Regions from separate parts of the Mycobacterium sp. NGS56 genome, predicted to be linked through region 4. Evidence: predicted binding sites of a transcription regulator. Region 4 holds the regulator's gene; each other region holds the start of a gene.
The links. Region 4 encodes LexA, which represses DNA repair genes until DNA is damaged. Its sites were predicted from a motif close to CGAACANNTGTTCG; they were not measured.
Positions count from the first base shown of each region.

Region 1: cofD (2-phospho-L-lactate transferase) is a predicted target of LexA. The motif match lies at 2,366-2,379, and genes of this name have one in related genera.
Region 2: AC5Y4F_RS08525 (HNH endonuclease signature motif containing protein) is a predicted target of LexA. The motif match lies at 1,847-1,860, and genes of this name have one in related genera.
Region 3: ruvC (crossover junction endodeoxyribonuclease RuvC) is a predicted target of LexA. The motif match lies at 2,264-2,277, and genes of this name have one in related genera.

Region 1 covers NZ_JCALCQ010000002.1:87,529-91,736, forward strand. The annotation lists gene AC5Y4F_RS07665 (coenzyme F420-0:L-glutamate ligase) at 1-1,085, opposite strand, end outside; gene cofD (2-phospho-L-lactate transferase) at 1,082-2,089, opposite strand; gene AC5Y4F_RS07675 (WhiB family transcriptional regulator) at 2,481-2,819, shown strand; gene AC5Y4F_RS07680 (metallopeptidase family protein) at 2,875-3,297, opposite strand; gene AC5Y4F_RS07685 (DUF3499 domain-containing protein) at 3,486-3,926, shown strand; gene AC5Y4F_RS07690 (phosphomannomutase/phosphoglucomutase) at 4,159-4,208, shown strand, end outside.
Region 2 covers NZ_JCALCQ010000002.1:266,797-271,004, reverse strand. The annotation lists gene AC5Y4F_RS08540 (AAA family ATPase) at 1-258, opposite strand, end outside; gene AC5Y4F_RS08535 (hypothetical protein) at 278-760, opposite strand; gene AC5Y4F_RS08530 (DUF4129 domain-containing protein) at 757-1,698, opposite strand; gene AC5Y4F_RS08525 (HNH endonuclease signature motif containing protein) at 1,875-3,251, shown strand; gene AC5Y4F_RS08520 (SDR family NAD(P)-dependent oxidoreductase) at 3,299-4,208, opposite strand, start outside.
Region 3 covers NZ_JCALCQ010000004.1:195,770-199,977, reverse strand. The annotation lists gene AC5Y4F_RS13780 (polyamine aminopropyltransferase) at 1-63, opposite strand, end outside; gene AC5Y4F_RS13775 (DUF350 domain-containing protein) at 60-515, opposite strand; gene AC5Y4F_RS13770 (DUF4247 domain-containing protein) at 542-973, opposite strand; gene AC5Y4F_RS13765 (DUF2617 family protein) at 970-1,485, opposite strand; gene AC5Y4F_RS13760 (DUF4178 domain-containing protein) at 1,503-2,114, opposite strand; gene ruvC (crossover junction endodeoxyribonuclease RuvC) at 2,296-2,862, shown strand; gene ruvA (Holliday junction branch migration protein RuvA) at 2,859-3,461, shown strand; gene ruvB (Holliday junction branch migration DNA helicase RuvB) at 3,458-4,208, shown strand, end outside.
Region 4 covers NZ_JCALCQ010000004.1:302,999-307,206, forward strand. The annotation lists gene AC5Y4F_RS14390 (peroxynitrite isomerase) at 1-138, opposite strand, end outside; gene nrdR (transcriptional regulator NrdR) at 191-655, opposite strand; gene AC5Y4F_RS14400 (LysM peptidoglycan-binding domain-containing protein) at 804-1,298, opposite strand; gene lexA (transcriptional repressor LexA) at 1,589-2,287, shown strand; gene AC5Y4F_RS14410 (sunset domain-containing protein) at 2,305-4,208, opposite strand, start outside.

The sequences.
Region 1 (4,208 bases), on a different contig from region 4:
TAAGCGTGCGCGCCGTCCGGCACCAGGATCGGGATGACGACCTCTGGCGCGTCGTAGAGGATCTGACCGCGCGCCACCCGGCGGTCGATCGAGTCAGCGGGCCGGCCGTCGCCGGCGAGGTCGGCGCGCCACTTGTCCCGCATGCGATCCAGCAGCCGGGTCCGGATGGCCGGGGTCTGCAGCCAGACGAACCGCACCGGGCGGGTGTGGTGCGGAGCCGGCGCGGTCAGCGCTTCGGCGACCGCGGCTTCCAACAGATCCGCCGGCACGGGTTCGGCGCTGAAGCGGCGCACCGATCGGCGCAGCAGCTGCGCCTCGCGGCGACCGGCTTCGAGGGCTTCGGCGGTGCCGAGCCAGAACAGGTCTTCGGTGCCCGGCCGCAACAACCGCCGCGCTGTCGAGCCGTCGTCGGTCACGGACATGCCGCGCACCACTGCCACCGGCATCGCGGTCAGTTTGCCCTTGACCAGATCGGCGGCCGCGGCGATCTCGTCGGCGACCGCCACCTCGGTGACCAGTAACTCATTGCCATGCTGATCGACGGCCCCCGAATAGCCGTGCAGCACAGCCATGCCCGCGGCCCCCACGGCCGCGTCGGTCTGGCCGTTGCGCCACGCGCGGCCCATCGTGTCCGTGATGACCACGGCGACCTCGACACCGAGCCGTTCGCGCAGGGCGGCCCGCAGCGTCGCGGCGCTGCCGTCCGGGTCGACCGGCAGAAGCGCCAGTTCGTCGCGACCCACGTTGGATCCGTCTACGCCCGCGGCGGCCTGCACCAGGCCGATCCGGTTCTCGGTGATCAGGGTCCGGCCCTTGCGGGCCAGCACCCGGACGGCTTCGTCGTCGACCAGCTTGCGCCTCAGTCGGTCGCGCTCCTCCGGATCCTGCGGGGCCGGCACCAGGCGGCCCTCGCATTTGGACACCGCCTTGCTGGTTACCACGACGACGTCGCCGTCGCGCAACCATGGGGCGGCCGCGGCGACGGCAGCGCCCAGATCGTCACCGGGCCGGAATTCGGGCAACCCGGCGACGGGCAGGATTTCGATCGCGGCGGCGGTGCCATGCTCGCCGGGCCGAGACGTCAAGGGGTCACCCCTGCCAGCTCCAGCCCGGCCCTGACCATCTCGGCCGTCGCCTTCGGGTCGATCATCACCAGCGGTACCGAGCGCACCGCGATGCCGTCGATGTCGCCTTGGAAACCGGCCCGGTCGTCTTCGCTCACCAGCCAGCCGTCCAAGATGCCGGTGTCCCGGCGCGCGCCGTAGTGCCGGGCGACCGCCTCGGCGGTGGACTCGACCCCGATCACCGACAGGCAGGTATCGGCCATGCCGCGCAATGGCTTTCCACCGATGATCGGCGAGTAGCCGACAATCGGCGCGCGCGCGCCGCGCAGCGCCCCGCGAATGCCGGGGACGGCCAGGATGGCGCCGACGCTCACCACCGGGTTCGAGGGCGCCAGCAGGATGACGTCGGCGTCCGCGATGGCCGCCGTGGCATCAATTGTGGCGGCCGCCTTTTCAGCGCCGACGAAGGCGAAGCTGTGCGTGGGCACCTGGGCCCGGTAGCGCACCCACCACTCCTGGAAGTGAATGGCCCGCCGGCTGCCGTCGTCGGGATCGGTTATCACCACGTGTGTCTCGCACCGATCGTCGCTGGCGGGCAGCAGCCGCGCGCCGGGTTGCCAGCGGTCGCACAGCGCGGTGGTGATCTGGGTCAAGGGATAGCCGGCGTTGAGCATCTGGGTGCGCACCAGGTGGGTGCCCAGGTCACGGTCACCGAGCCCGAACCAGTCCGGCTGCACCCCGTAGCGCGCCAATTCCTCTTTGGCGTGCCAGGTTTCGTCGCGGTGCCCCCACCCTCGCTCCGGATCTACACCTCCACCTAAGGTGTACATGCAGGTGTCCAAATCGGGGCAGATTCGCAGTCCGTGGATCCAGGCGTCATCGCCAATGTTGACGATCGCCGTGAGTTCGTTGGCTTCCGTGCCCGGGCACCCTTGCGTTTGAAATTGACCGAGCCCGAAAAGCTGTTGAACCCCCAGCAGGAACCGGGCGCCGCCAACCCCACCGACCAGAACGGTGACCTTCACATTGCACGACAGTACTGCCCGGCGGTAGCGCTGTGGCGGGCCCATCGGGGGTGCCTCAAAGTTGCGGTTCCCCACCACTTGTGGGCGACTTCTGGGAAGGCTGAGGATCGTGTGATCGACACGCCGAAGCCGCAAAACAACAGAAACGCCGAAATTTGATCACGAGATGGTATGGAAATGCGCCGAAGTGCTTGACCCGGCAGGTCAACCCGTGTCTAATCACAACAGTGTCATTTCCCGGTTGGCCGGCCGACTCCGGTGTCGCAGACCGAGATTCGATCACTTGTTCGAATTGTCTGTACATCAGAACAGTGGGAAACCAATCACACACTCTCTCAAACAAGCTGAGGAGGCGGACGACCGTATGTCTTACGACACTTTTCGAAGCGCCATGGCGAGCACGCCGCACACTGACATCGACCCGGCACCGGACCGCCCCGCTCGGCCGCATTTGACCGTGGTCCCTGATGCGCCAATCGCATTCGAGCCCGAGCCCATGCCGGAGCCGGCCGCGGATCAATGGCAAGATCGCGCGCTGTGCGCCCAGACCGACCCCGAGGCCTTCTTCCCGGAAAAGGGTGGCTCCACCCGAGAGGCCAAGAAGATCTGCCTGGGTTGCGAGGTGCGTCATGAGTGCCTTGAGTACGCCCTCGAGCACGACGAGCGCTTCGGTATCTGGGGCGGTTTGTCCGAGCGCGAGCGCCGCCGCCTCAAACGGGGCATCATCTGACGCACACTGATCGCAACGCACGCCGAGCGTTCGGCGGCCGACGTGCAAGGAGAAGTTATTCGTCGTCGATCGTCGGATCGATGACGGACGGATCAACGTCGAGGTAAATCGCGACCTGGGCCACCAGGATTTCGTGTAGCAGGTCGCCGAGTTCGACGGTGTCTTTGGCCCGTCGCTCAATTGGCTTGCGGAACAACACGATTCGCGCCCGGGTGGAGTTGCCGCGGATGTCGACGCCGGCCGGGATCAACCGCGCCAGCGGGATCGGACCGTCCGCGATCACTTCGGGTGGCCACTGCACGCTCTCGGGATCCTTTGCCGAGATGCGCGGAATCTCGTCGACGGCGACGTCGAGTTCGGCCAGCCGGTCCTGCCAGCTCCGCTCGATGGGCTCGTAGGCCTCCAGCACCGCCATGTCGAACCGCTCGGCGCGGCTGCGCCACCCCGGCACGGTCGGGGGCAACAGCGGGCCGCGCATATCGCGGCCCCTGCGAAAGAGTCGGTGCGTCCCGCTCCGGCGCGGAGCCGGCCCGTTGGAGAACCGATCTCTTCGCGGGGAGCTGGGCGAATCAGCCACGCGCCGATGGTAACGGTTGCACATCGAGGGCCGAGGAGTTGCGCGTGTCCGGCGCTTCGGCGGCGTTTGCGCACGATAGCCTTTCGATCGTGAACGTTCCCCGTCGCTGTTGCCGGCCCGGGTGCCCGCACTACGCCGTGGCGACCCTGACGTTCGTCTACTCGGACTCGACCGCAGTCGTCGGTCCGCTGGCGACGGCGCGGGAACCGCATTCCTGGGATTTGTGCGTCAACCATGCCGGCCGGATCACCGCGCCCCGCGGGTGGGAGTTGGTACGCCACGCCGGCCCCTTGCCCACCCACCCCGACGAGGACGACCTGGTTGCCCTCGCCGATGCGGTGCGCGAGGGCGGCGATCGCGCCTTGCCGTACGCCGGCGGTGCGACACCGGTGAACGGCTTCGCCGACGCCCACATCCATCACGGCGGATCTCAGGCCACCGCGCCCAGTCGCAGTCTGCTGGCCCCGCCCGAGCATCGCTCCGGACGGCGACGCGGACATCTGCGCGTGTTGCCCGATCCCAGCGACTAGCGCCGATGGTGGCGACCCGCCGCGCCCGGCTCCGCCGCGCTTGATCCCCACTAGCGCCGATGGTGGCGACCCGCCGCGCCCGGCTCCGCCGCGCTTGCGATCCCCACTAGCGCCGATGGTGGCGACCCGCCGCGCCCGGCTCCGCCGCGCTTGCGATCCCCACTAGCGCCGCCCCAGTTCTCCGTGGCCCGATAGGCTGACGGCCAAGAGTTCACGTCGTCAGGAGTCCCGCATGTCTCGGCCCGCCGCGACTGTCCACCGTGTCGTCAAGGCGTACGACGT
Region 2 (4,208 bases), on a different contig from region 4:
CGTCGAGCCGAGCAGGTCGGCCGGCAATAGATCGGGCGTGAACTGCACCCGGGTGAATTGCAACCCCAAGGCGGCGGCAAAGGATCTCGCGATCAGCGTCTTGCCCAGGCCGGGCAGGTCTTCGATGAGGATGTGGCCGCGCGCGAGGACTGTGGTGAGGATAAGGCGCAGCGCGGAGCGTTTTCCCACCACCACACGTTCTATCTCGTCGAGGATCGCCTCGCAGTGGGCCGTCGTGGTTGCGGCCGGCAGCGTCATGTCGGGATCGCGCCTCCTGTCATACCTGCTCCAGCTTTTGCAGAATCTCCTGCAGTGCCGCACGGCCAGGGCCGGGTTGGCCGTCGCGGCTGCGCGTGACGTTGTTGGGATCCACCCATTCCCACAGTTCCGCGCCAAAAAGCATGCGTCCGGTTGCGTTAAAGGATGCGGGATCTTTGGATTGTCTTTGACCAGTTGTCATCTCGTAACGGCGCGCGAGCATCGGGCGCAGATGCCGGTCCCAGTCTGCCCGGGTGGACTCCGACCACCGAATCGTCGTCTCGGTGTTGGCCAGCCAGCGGCGCAACGAGTCTCCGAGCTCGTCGGTGGCCGGCTCCGCGTCGGCGTCGAATCCGCGCGCCAGGGCCCGACGGAGGCTCAGTAGCACCAGAGCCAGCCCCACACCGGAGGCCGCCAACACCCACCGTCGGTCATGCTGGGTCAGCACCAGCAGTTCTGTGCCGACGATGAGGCAAACGCCCAGGGAGGTAATCTTTCTCATGCTGCGCTCCGCGAGCTCAGCTCGTCGAGGACCAATCGAAGGACGCGCACGGCGGTGTCGCGGTGGCCCTCGTTCATCACGTGGGGACTGAACCGCGCCTCGGCGAACAAGTTCACCAATTGGACGGCGTTATCCGCGTGCAGAGCGTGGTGCTCAACCGCGCGGGCCAGCACCTCGGTCGGGGTGTCGAATTCCTGGGGGACGGCGCCGGGAACGTGTGCGAGTTCACGTTCCATCGCCGCATAGCAGGCGATGATCGCCTCTCGCGGTTCGCGGCTCGGGTCTCTCATCTCGGCCAGTCCACGTTCGGCCGCCCGCGCCAGTGACTCCGAACGCGGCGCAGGCGCCGGGGATTCCGCCGGCTCGTCGACGATGCCGGATGCGGCGGGGCGCCAGCGCCGCCGCGCCGACGCGACCGTCCCGGCGACCAACATCACCAGCATGGCAACCGTGCAGGCGAACAGGATCCCAAGCATGTTCGGGGAGGCGTCGCGAGGCCGGTGCGGATGCTGCGCCGGTGGCTGTGCGGGCGGGTGGGTCGACGGTGCCCCGCCGGAATCGGGCGGTGACGGGCCGGGAGCGACGCCGTGGGCCAGGAACCTGGCCAGCAACAGCACGATCAGCAGCCAGGCCACGATCACGCCGAGTCCGATCAACAACACGCGCCAGCTCGGTCGTCCCTTGCCGGTGCCCAGCATGTCGGACATAGCACCGGCACTCGGCGCGGGCACGCGGGGGTCTCGCAACCGCGCCACCACGGCGATCGCGATCAGCGCAAGCGTCACCGCGAGAACCGCCACCACGAAAGCCAGCGTCCCGCGGCCGCTCGACTCGCTGCGCATCGCATCGTGACGAGCGGGAAGGTAGCCGCGCAGGGCGGCAGCGACGACGAGCAGCAGAACGATCAGGGCAACGACTCGCCCTGTCGGCTTGTCCATACCACGCATAGGCCCGCCACTCGATTGGTAGTTGCGGCACTGGCTTTCCCCATACTTGCACGTCAGGCGGCTCTAGAGCCAGGACCGGCGTTGTCATTCATCCACAGTCGGCAGTTCATCCACATATTCATCCCGTGGGCTTCGTATTCGAATATATGTTCGATACCGTGGACTGCGTGGGCGTTTTCATGAACGCGGAACAGGCGCGGGAACGCATCTGCGCCGCGCTCGACGCGATCGATGCGGCCCACCAGGTGCTGCGCCAGACCCCTTCGGGCGTGGTAGGTAACGCCTTCCGGGTCGACTTCGCCGAACGACTGGAAGCCCAGCATCGCCTCAATCGGGGCCTGATGTATCGGGTCTTCGGCGAAATCGCCGACCCGCCTGACGGGGCCGGATGTGTTCCCGCGTTGCGGAGCATGTTGTGGGCGCGGCTTCGGATCACGCCCGGAGAAATCACGCGGCGCTTCAGACTCGCCGCACGCCTGCTCCCTCGACGTTCGCTGACGGGCGCCCCATTGGAACCCGAGCTCCCGGCGTTGGCCGCGGCGGTGGCCGCCGGCGCAGTCGGCGAGGACCATATCCGCGCAGTCTGTGCCGCGGTCGACGCATTGCCCTCCTGCGTCTCCGGGAGCGACGCGGCCGACGCGGAGCGCACGCTGGTACGGCACGCGACCAAGCTCGACGCGGCCGTCGTCACCAGGCTGGGCCATCGGATTGCCGATTATCTCAATCCCGATGGACGTTTCGGTGATGCAGATCGGGCCCGCCGTCGCGGTGTGCACTTGGGCACACAGGGCCCCGACGGGATGTCGCGGCTCACCGGTTTCCTGGATCCCGAGGCCCGGGCCTACTTCGAAGCCATCGAGGCGGCGGTTCGGCCCGGCCGTCATCAGACCCCAGACGCCGATCCCGAGGCGCGCGACGATCGCACACCGGGCCAACGCCGCCACGACGCCCTCAAACTCGGACTCGAGATCGCCATCGCCTCAGGTGGTCTCGGGACGCACCGCGGCCACCCCGTTACCGTGGTGGCCACCACGACGTTGGTTGAACTCGACCAGGCCGCACACGCCACGGTCGACTCGTCAACTCAGATGCCCGTCCCGGCGCGGACCGGCGGCGGTTCGCGACTGCCGATGCCGGACCTGATTCGGATGGCCGCCAAGGCAATTCACTACCTCGCCGTCTTCGACGAGCATACCGGCCGGCCGTTGTATCTGGGCCGGCAGAAACGCATCGCCACCGCGGATCAACGCCTCATCTGCTACGCCCGGGACCGCGGCTGCACCCATCCCAACTGCCTGGAACCCGGGTATCACTGCGAGGTTCACCATGCACACGAATGGGCAGACGGAGGTCCGACCGACGCGGACAACCTGTTCTTCGCCTGCGGATCGGACCACGGCGCGGTGGGCCGGGGCGAACGGCGCACCGTCGTCCGCAACGGGCGACTCGGCTGGACCGACGGCACCGGACCGCCGGTCGTCAATCACGCGCACCATCCCGACGAGCTGCTGCGCGGCGATCCCGACCCCCCTGAGGGTGAATGATGTTGAGTCGCCGTGATCATCGATGCGGTGACGGCGATCGCGCCTCGCTAGTCCAGCGTGAAGGGACAGAAGCTGCCGTCGAGGACCTGGAGGTGGCCAATGGTGCGTCCGGTTACCTTGGCGGGATCGACCAGCGCCAATTCGACCGCCGCGCGGGCGAATTCGTCCGCCGACGCGGTGTCATCGAAGTTGCGGGCATAATACGAAAGCCCCGGCGTGAGAATCGGTTTGGAGGGCGAAAGCGCGTTCACCGCGATGTTGTGGTCGGTGAGGTCGAAGGCCGCGCACTGGGTGAGATGCTCGAGTGCGGCCTTGGAACCGCCGTAGCCGGGCAGCACCCCTCCGGTCCGGTCGGCGTAGGGGCCGTCGCCGGGCAATCGCGATGCGATCGAGGTGATGTTGATGATCGAACCGCCGCCCGCCTCGATCATGTCGGGGCACACCATCTGCATCAGCTCGTACGCCGCGAACACCGCGATGTCGAAATGCCGGCGGTACGCGTGCAGGGGCGTGCTGATGAATCCCGGCCAGCCCGGCTTGGCGGCGGCACCCGCCGGCTTTGCTGCGGCGGCACCCGCAGGCGTGGCGGCGGCACCCACGGCCTTGGCGGCTTTGTCGCGCGGTTGCCCACCGGCTGCCGGTGGCCGCCCTGGTGCTGTGAAGGCCGCGTTGTTGATCAGAATCCCTATCGGGCCCAATGCCTCTCGCGCCGACTTTACCAACCGGGCGACCTGATCGCGGTCGGTCAAATCGGCTCGAACCGCAATCGCGCGCCCGCCGGCCGCCTCGATATCGGCGACCGTCTGGCCGATGGTCCCCGGCAGCCGGTCATCCCATACTTCTTCGGTGCGGCCGGCAACCGCCACCGCGGCACCGTCAGCCGCCAAGGCCAACGCGATTGCCCGGCCCAGGCCGCGGCTACTGCCGGTGACAATCGCGGCCCGCCCCGCCAGCCGC
Region 3 (4,208 bases), 110 kb from region 4:
CCATCGACCCGAGGGCCCCACGGATGTCGACGCCTGGACCGGCCGCTCATCGACAGCGCTCATGACACCGCCGCCGCGGTCACCCCTCCCACGGCGAGCAGTATCAGCGCCACGGCGAACGATCCCGGATGCAGCGCCGGCTCGTCGATGTGCTCGTGGAAGCTGCCCGGTATCAGCAGGTGCACCGCCAGCAGCGCCACCCCCAGCAGGATCACGCCCATCAACCCGTACACGGCCACGCCGAGGAGTCCCTGACCCAGCTGGCTGTAGCTGTTGGCGATGGCCGTGATGATGACGACGGTCAGGGCGATGTACATCGCGCCCGCGATCACCACGGCGTTGGGCCGGCGGTCGATGAACACCAGCTGGCGCAACTTCCCCGGGGTCAGCACGTCGACGGCGTAGAACCCGATGAGAAGCACGGCCATGCCGACGACGAAGTACAGGATCGTCGCGACCGCGCCTTTCAGCACGGGGTTGAGGTCGACGGTGCCGATCTCGACGGCGAGGTACATGGTGCTCTCCTTTGCGATGGTGGGAGTCACTTGATTCCGCCGGGGCCGCCGGGGGTGCCACCGGCGCCGCCCGACGGGGATCCGGGGGAAAACCCGGGGCCCAGGAAGACGAAGGCGCCGTGGCTGTATCCGGCGCTCAGCGGTTCGACGCGGATGCTGCACGGGTAACCCCCGTCGGGCCCGACGATCACGATGTTGTTGCTGTAGCGCAGGTACTCGGTCTTGCCGGTGGCGGCACGCGCGGCGGGTTGGGCGTAGTCGGCGAGCGAGTCGGCCACCTGTTCGGGCGAACCGCTGCACTGGTAGCGAGTTCCGTTCACGTCGCGGGCGTACTCGTGATAGTGGCCGGCCACATATGAGGCAATGTTCTTCTGCAGCAAGATGATTCCGAAGATCAGGCACGCCACGCCGGCCGCGCCCAGCACACCGGCGATCACGAACAGGCGGTTGCGGCTCACGGGCGCCACCGGCTGGCCGTGTGAACCGCCGTTCCGCCGTTGCCCGGGGGACGGCCCGGATACAGGTGCCAGGTCTGCCAGCGCCAGCCGACGCCGTCGGGTTGGGCGGCCAGCACGGTCAGCGCGGCGTCATCGCCGGGGAACGTGCCGCCGAGCCAGCCCGCCCGGTGTGCGCAGCGGCCGCGCAGATCCTGCGCGAACCGGCGAAAGCTCGCCTCGTCGTAAGTGTCGGTACGCGAGCGCAGGCTGTAGCCGGGCGCGTCGGTGCGCTCTGGCAGGTCGGCCCCGAGATTGCGTGCCGTGCAAGAGATTTCCTCGGAAAACCGGCCGGCGGCGTGTTCGACCGCGACGACATGGGACGCGCCGAGCACGCCGAGCAGGAGCGTGGCGCCACCGGCGGGGTGGTCCAGGCGGCAGCTGGCCAGCGGCGCGGGTGCGGGCGCGTTGAGTGCGAGTCCCAGCCTTTCCCCGGATACGTCGGCCGGAGTCACGGCGAGTTGATGAAGGGGCACCGAGGAGACCTCGTGCCCTACGCCGAGCCGGGTGGGGGCGCCGAATACACCGTGATTTCGCCCGGCGAGACGGACTTGCCCGTCGATACCTCCCAGGGCATGTCCGGGGCCCAGCGCTCGAACGACAGCAGCGCCGACTCGTCGGCGTTGGCGCAGTCGACGAACTCCATCTCACCGCCGGCCGGCAGGCCCGTGGTGCCTTCGGTCGTGTAGGACGCGCGGCCGCGTTCGGACTCGTGAAACGTCACGCCGTCGACGACGTACTGGTCGCCGGGCCGCAGTGACACGTCCTTACGGGTGACCCACATGGCCAGTTCCAGGCGTCCGTCGTCCTCCTCGACGCTGAACCAGAGCGGCTGGTCGCCGCCTTCCAGCAGGTGCTCCCACCACACGAAGGGTCCCTCGCGGAAGGTGACCGAACCGCGCACGATGTAGTCCACGCCGCCGTAGCTGACGATGGCGCCGGGTCCGAGTTGGCGCGGCCCGAACTGCGGCATCGCATCGGCGGATAGCGGGTCCGGGCGCCCGCCGGGCCGGGCCGGCTGCTTGGGTCGCCGCAAAGCCACCACCAGCACCACGATGGACGCGATCAAGAGCACCACGGCGATCAAGACCAGCAGAGATCCCACGCCAACCCCTCCGTTGCCACGCTGCTCGAGCGAACGTGGTGCTAAAGCTAACAGCTTCGCGTCGGGTTCGGCGCTTTAACATCACCGCGGGAATCGGCGGCGTGGCCGCGTGTCCTGCCCGGGCGTGTCCGTGTCGGCCGCTAGGGTATCGAACAGCTGTTCTACTAGGTGGGAGCGGGTAATGCGGGTGATGGGCGTCGATCCCGGCCTGACCCGGTGCGGGCTGTCGGTCGTCGAAAGCGGGCGCGGGCGCACCGTGGTCGCGCTCGACGTCGACGTGGTGCGCACACCGTCGGACGCGCCGCTAGCCGAGCGGTTGCTGAACATCAGCGATGCCGTCGAGCATTGGCTGGCCACCCACCAGCCGGACGTGGTGGCGATCGAGCGGGTCTTCTCTCAACTCAACGTGTCGACGGTGATGGGCACCGCCCAGGCCGGTGGTGTCGTCGCGCTGGCGGCGGCCAAGAGCGGCATCGACGTGCACTTCCACACGCCCAGCGAGGTCAAGGCCGCGGTCACCGGCAACGGCGCGGCCGACAAGGCGCAAGTCACCGCGATGGTAACCAAAATCCTTGCGCTGCAAGCAAAACCGACACCGGCCGACGCCGCCGACGCGCTGGCGTTGGCGATATGTCATTGTTGGCGGGCGCCGATGATCGCCCGAATGGCCGCGGCCGAGGCGATGGCCGCCGAGCAGCGACGAAGATACAAGGCCACGTTGGATGCCAAGCTGAAGGCCGCGCGATGATCGCCTCGGTGCGCGGCGAGGTCCTCGAGGTGGCGCTCGATCATGTGGTGATCGAGGCCGCCGGCGTCGGCTACCGGGTGAACGCGACTCCGACGACGCTGTCCACGCTGCGGACCGGGACCGAGGCCCGGCTGATCACCGCAATGATCGTCCGCGAGGACTCGATGACGTTGTACGGCTTCGCCGACACCGAGACCCGCGATCTGTTCTTGACGCTGCTGTCGGTGTCGGGCGTCGGGCCCCGGCTGGCGATGGCGACCCTGGCCGTGCACGACGCCGGGGCGCTGCGACAGGCGCTGCACGACGGTGACGTCACCGCGCTGACCCGGGTGCCCGGTATCGGCAAGCGCAGCGCCGAACGGATGGTCTTGGAATTGCGTGACAAGGTCGGTGCCGGCCTCGGGGCCGGGGAACCATCGCCTGGTGCGGCCCTCAACGGCCACGCGATACGCGGTCCGGTGGTGGAGGCGTTGGTCGGGCTGGGCTTCGCCGTCAAGCAGGCTGAGGAAGCCACCGACAAAGTGCTGGCCGCCGATCACGACGCCACCACCGCGTCCGCCCTGCGCGCCGCCCTGTCGATGCTGGGTAAGTCCCGATGACGGAGGACTTCGGGGACGACTACGCCGATCGGGAGGTCTCCGGCGCGCTGGTGTCGGGAGAGGGCGACATCGACGTCAGCCTGCGTCCGCGCTCGCTGCGCGAGTTCATCGGCCAGCCGCGGGTCCGCGAGCAGCTGCAGCTCGTCCTCGAAGGTGCCAAAAACCGCGGCGGCACACCGGATCACATCCTGTTGTCCGGTCCGCCGGGCCTGGGCAAGACGTCCCTGGCGATGATCATCGCCGCCGAGCTCGGCTCCTCGCTGCGGATGACGTCGGGGCCGGCCCTGGAACGCGCCGGCGACCTGGCGGCGATGCTGTCCAACCTGGTCGAGCACGACGTGCTGTTCATCGACGAGATCCACCGCATCGCCCGCTCCGCCGAGGAGATGCTGTACCTGGCCATGGAGGATTTCCGGGTCGACGTCGTGGTCGGCAAGGGTCCCGGGGCCACCTCGATTCCGCTAGAGGTGGCGCCGTTCACCCTGGTCGGCGCGACAACCCGGTCCGGTGCCCTGACCGGCCCGCTGCGGGATCGGTTCGGTTTCACCGCGCATATGGACTTTTACGAGCCCTCGGAGTTGGAGCGGGTGCTGTCCCGCTCCGCCGGGATCCTGGGCGTCGAACTCGGCGCTGACGCGGCCGAGGAGATCGCCCGGCGCTCACGCGGGACACCGCGAATCGCCAACCGGCTGTTGCGCCGGGTGCGTGACTTCGCCGAGGTGCGCGCCGACGGCGTGATCACCCGTG
Region 4 (4,208 bases):
CTTACCGACATGGCCGAACACGACTTCTTCGAGATAGTCGAAGGGCGGGATGGTGGGGTACTTGCCCGCACCCTGGCCGGACCAGGTCCCAAGGAGCGGGGCCAACGCCGCAAGGTCGGGATGCAAGTCAGGAGGCATGAAGCCGAGCCTAGCCCGCTGAGGAGCCGGGCAATCCGAGGACGCCGACCCGTCAGCCTGGGGCTGCTACTCCGCGGTGTTCGCGTAGCGCCTGAATCTCGCGTTCGAAGTCGTCCGCGGACTCAAACGACCGATACACGGAGGCGAATCGTAGGTAGGCCACCTCGTCCAGGTCACGCAACGGACCCAGAATGGCCAGGCCGACTTCATGACTGGGTATCTCGGGTGAGGCCGCGGCGCGCACGGTGTCTTCGACCTGCTGGGCCAGCAGGTTCAGCGCATCGTCGTCGACCTGGCGCCCCTGGCACGCCCGGCGCACGCCGCTGATGACCTTCTCCCTGCTGAACGGTTCGGTGACGCCGCTGCGCTTGACCACCGCCAGCACCGCGGTCTCCACGGTGGTGAAGCGTCGCCCGCATTCGGGACAGGATCGGCGGCGCCGGATGGCCTGCCCTTCGTCGGTCTCGCGCGAATCGATCACCCGCGAATCGGGATGGCGGCAGAACGGACAGTGCATGACCGCTCCTTCATCGCGCCGACAAGGTACCGCTGGACTTTGAGCGTACCCGCGCGTCGAACTACACAGCTAATGAAGCCGCCGGCCGTACGAACTCGGCATTGGCATCCCGGATCCGCAGCCCATAGCCCTTTTTTCACAACGTTGCTCAGCCGACCGGAGCGATCAGGGTCTGTCCCGCCATGAGGTTCGACGAGTGTAGATCGTTGAGTTCGCGGATGCGGTCGGCGACCTGGGTGGTCGGCGCGTCGGGCGCCACGCGATGCGCGAAGTCTTGAAGCGACTCGCCCGCATCGACGCGGACGATGGCGAGCCGGTCGGGAACGTGGGCCGCAGAGTTCGTGGAGTCGCCGTTGAGGACCTGCCCGACATTGGCGACGAGACCCAGCCACAGCGTGATTGCCCCGGCGGCCAGCGCCAGCCCGATGGTCGATGCCCAGGTGGTGGCGCGCCTGCCGTGGCGAGCGACGGACATCGCCACCCCGGTGCCGCCGTAGCGCGTGGCCGCATTCGTCGGCCGCGTCGGCGTGGGCCGGCGGGTCCGGGCCAGCCCGTCCCGTCCGTAGCGAGCACCCTGGACGGGTCCATTGATCGGGCGCCGAAGACTGCTGGTATGCGGCGCAGGCGGGTGGATGACTGTCATCTTCGTTCCTCCGGTCAACTAACTCTCGCTCGTGTGTTCGACCCTAATCGCCTGTATGTTCGAAACCGAACATTTGAGCGAAGCGTGTCGCACGAGCAAACGCTAGATCACACCACCGACAAGTTCGTCGGCCTCTACCACTGTCACGAGGCAACAAATACCCGATATCCCGAAGAGTTACACACTTGTGATTCATCGGCCTCGGGCCTTTTAAGCGAGCTGAACCGAGCGGCGACACGCTACTCGAACACATGTTTGATTCTTGCTCGCGCTGCGGCTACATTCAGTGCATGGGCGACATCAACGACGTTTCATCGGCCGGTCCCCAGGCCCGGCTGCACTCCGTGGATCCCTCGCTGACCGAACGGCAGCGAACCATTCTGAATGTCATTCGCGCCTCGGTCACCAGCCGCGGCTACCCGCCCAGCATCCGGGAGATCGGCGACGCCGTCGGTCTGACGTCGACGTCATCGGTGGCGCACCAGCTGCGGACCCTGGAGCGCAAGGGATACCTGCGCCGCGACCCCAACCGCCCGCGCGCCGTCGATGTCCGCGGCGCCGACGACGACGTGGCCGTGCCCGCCACGGAGGTGGCCGGCTCGGACGCCCTGCCCGAACCCACGTTCGTCCCGGTGCTCGGGCGCATCGCGGCCGGCGGGCCCATCCTCGCCGAAGAGGCCGTCGAAGACGTCTTTCCCCTGCCGCGCGAATTGGTCGGTGAAGGCACGCTTTTCCTGCTCAAGGTCGTCGGTGACTCGATGGTCGATGCCGCGATCTGTGACGGCGACTGGGTGGTGGTGCGTCAGCAGAACGTCGCCGACAACGGCGACATCGTCGCGGCGCTGCTCGACGGTGAGGCCACGGTCAAGACCTTCAAACGCGCCGGCGGTCAGGTGTGGCTGATGCCGCACAACCCGGCGTTCGATCCCATCCCGGGCAACGACGCGAGCGTGCTGGGCAAGGTCGTCACGGTTATTCGCAAGGTCTGACGCGGGAGCGGACCCAGTCAGTCGGCCCTGGTGAAGCCGTTCGCCTGCGCGACTTCTTCGCTGGACAACCAAATTTCGGCGAGCGTGTCCTGATACAGGTCGCTGTCCGGCATGTAATACAAGCCGTAACGCGCGCTCGCCTTGACGGGATATCCGTCGGGCGCCTGGTACGGGTCATCGAGCGGCAGGTGGATGGTGGGTCGCCCGTCCGGTCCCGCCATACCGTTCTCCGAGGCGTCCTCGGCGGCGTGCCGACCGCTTCGTGACGGAGTCTTTACGCCCGCCTCGGCGACCACGGCGGCTCCTACCGCGGCGTCGGCCGCGGCATCCGGTGCGGGCTCGACGTCCGGTTCCGGGAGGTCGAGGTATTCGTCTTCTGGCTCAGCGGTTTCCAGGGCGCTGGCCACGGCATCGTCGTCCGCTGGGGTGGAGGGAAGGACGTCTGGGTACTCGTCTTCCGGATACGTCTCCTCCACATAACCGGCATCGGGATCCTCGGCGTCGAGATAGGCGGCGTCGTCCGCCGTCTCGGGCTCGGCGACATCCGGAACGGCGTCGGTGTAGTCGGTGTAGTCGTCCCCGGCATCGGGATAGGCGGCCTCCGGCAGCATCTCCTCGGAGACGACCGGGATCGAGTCGGTGTCGACCGCGTCGGGGTCTTCCTCGTCGAACCCGTGGTCGCCTCCGACGGCAACTTGACGTTGCCAGCCGACCGGCCCGGCCTCCGGCTCCGGTTCGGGCTGGCGCGGCGCGGCTTGTCCAAACGAGTCGGCGGTGACGTCGGAATCGTCGTGTCCCCAGCGCTCGTCGGCGTCGTAGCCGAAGTACCCCTCGTGGCCGGGCGCGTAGGCCGCGGCGTCCTCGTGGTCGGGCCGGCGGCGCCGCCATACGAACAGCACCCACGCCAGCAGCACGATCAGCGCCACCACCGGAAGGGCGGCAACCAGCCACCACCAGTGCCAGGTGGACTTCTTCGCGTGCGGCGGCATAGCCGAGTTGCTCGGCTGGTCCTGACCCGACACCTGCAGGCCGGACAGCAGCTTCGCCAAGTTGGCCGGCTCCGTGCTGAACGTGTTCTTTGCCCGGTTCCACGAAATCTTGCCGCCGGTGAACTGCTGGGAGATGACATCGCCGTTGACGGCTTGGTCGGCGACGGGGGCACCGAGTTTTCCGGCCGGAGCGCGCAGCTTGTCCCACGCAGTCTTCATCGCCCCGCGTACGACGAAGGCGCCGTGGTCGGAAGTCCAGAAGATGACCGGCTTGTCGGCCGCGGAGAAGGTGGCGATACGGCTGGAAGGCCCTATGCCGCCGTCGGTTTCGTTGGTGGTCGGGAAGCCCAGGTCGCTGCCGACCGGTCCGCCCAGTGACTCGTACTTGGCCAGTATGTCGCTTTCGAGGGCGTTCGCGCCGGTCGCTGGGGTGAAGAACACCTTGCCGCCGGCGAAGTTCTGGGCGATCCCGTCCCCGCCGACCCGATATTGCCCGCCCTGCTTGGCGCCCAACGGCCCCGTGGGTCCCCCGGCCGCGCGCCAGGCGGTGTTGATCGCGGCGGTCGGATCGATCGCTACCTGTAGGCCCTTGAGCTGGTCGGCCAGTGCCGGCGGTTCGGTGGTGAACTGCTTCGTCTGCCGGTTCCACGAGACCTGGCCGCCGCTGAATTTCTGGGAGGACACCTCGCCGCTGTAGGTCTCGTCGCCGACCGGTACGCCGAGAACCCCGCCCGAGCTGCCCAGCTTGTCCCAAGCGGTGTTGAGTGCGCCACGCACCACGTGCGCGCCGTGTTCGGGCGTCCAGAAAATCACCGGCTTGTCGCTGGCTGAGAAGGTGATCACCCGGCTGTCCGGACCGGAGAGGCCTGGAACCTCGTCGATGGCCGGGAAGCCCAGATCGCTGCCGGCCGGTCCACCCAGCGACTCGTACT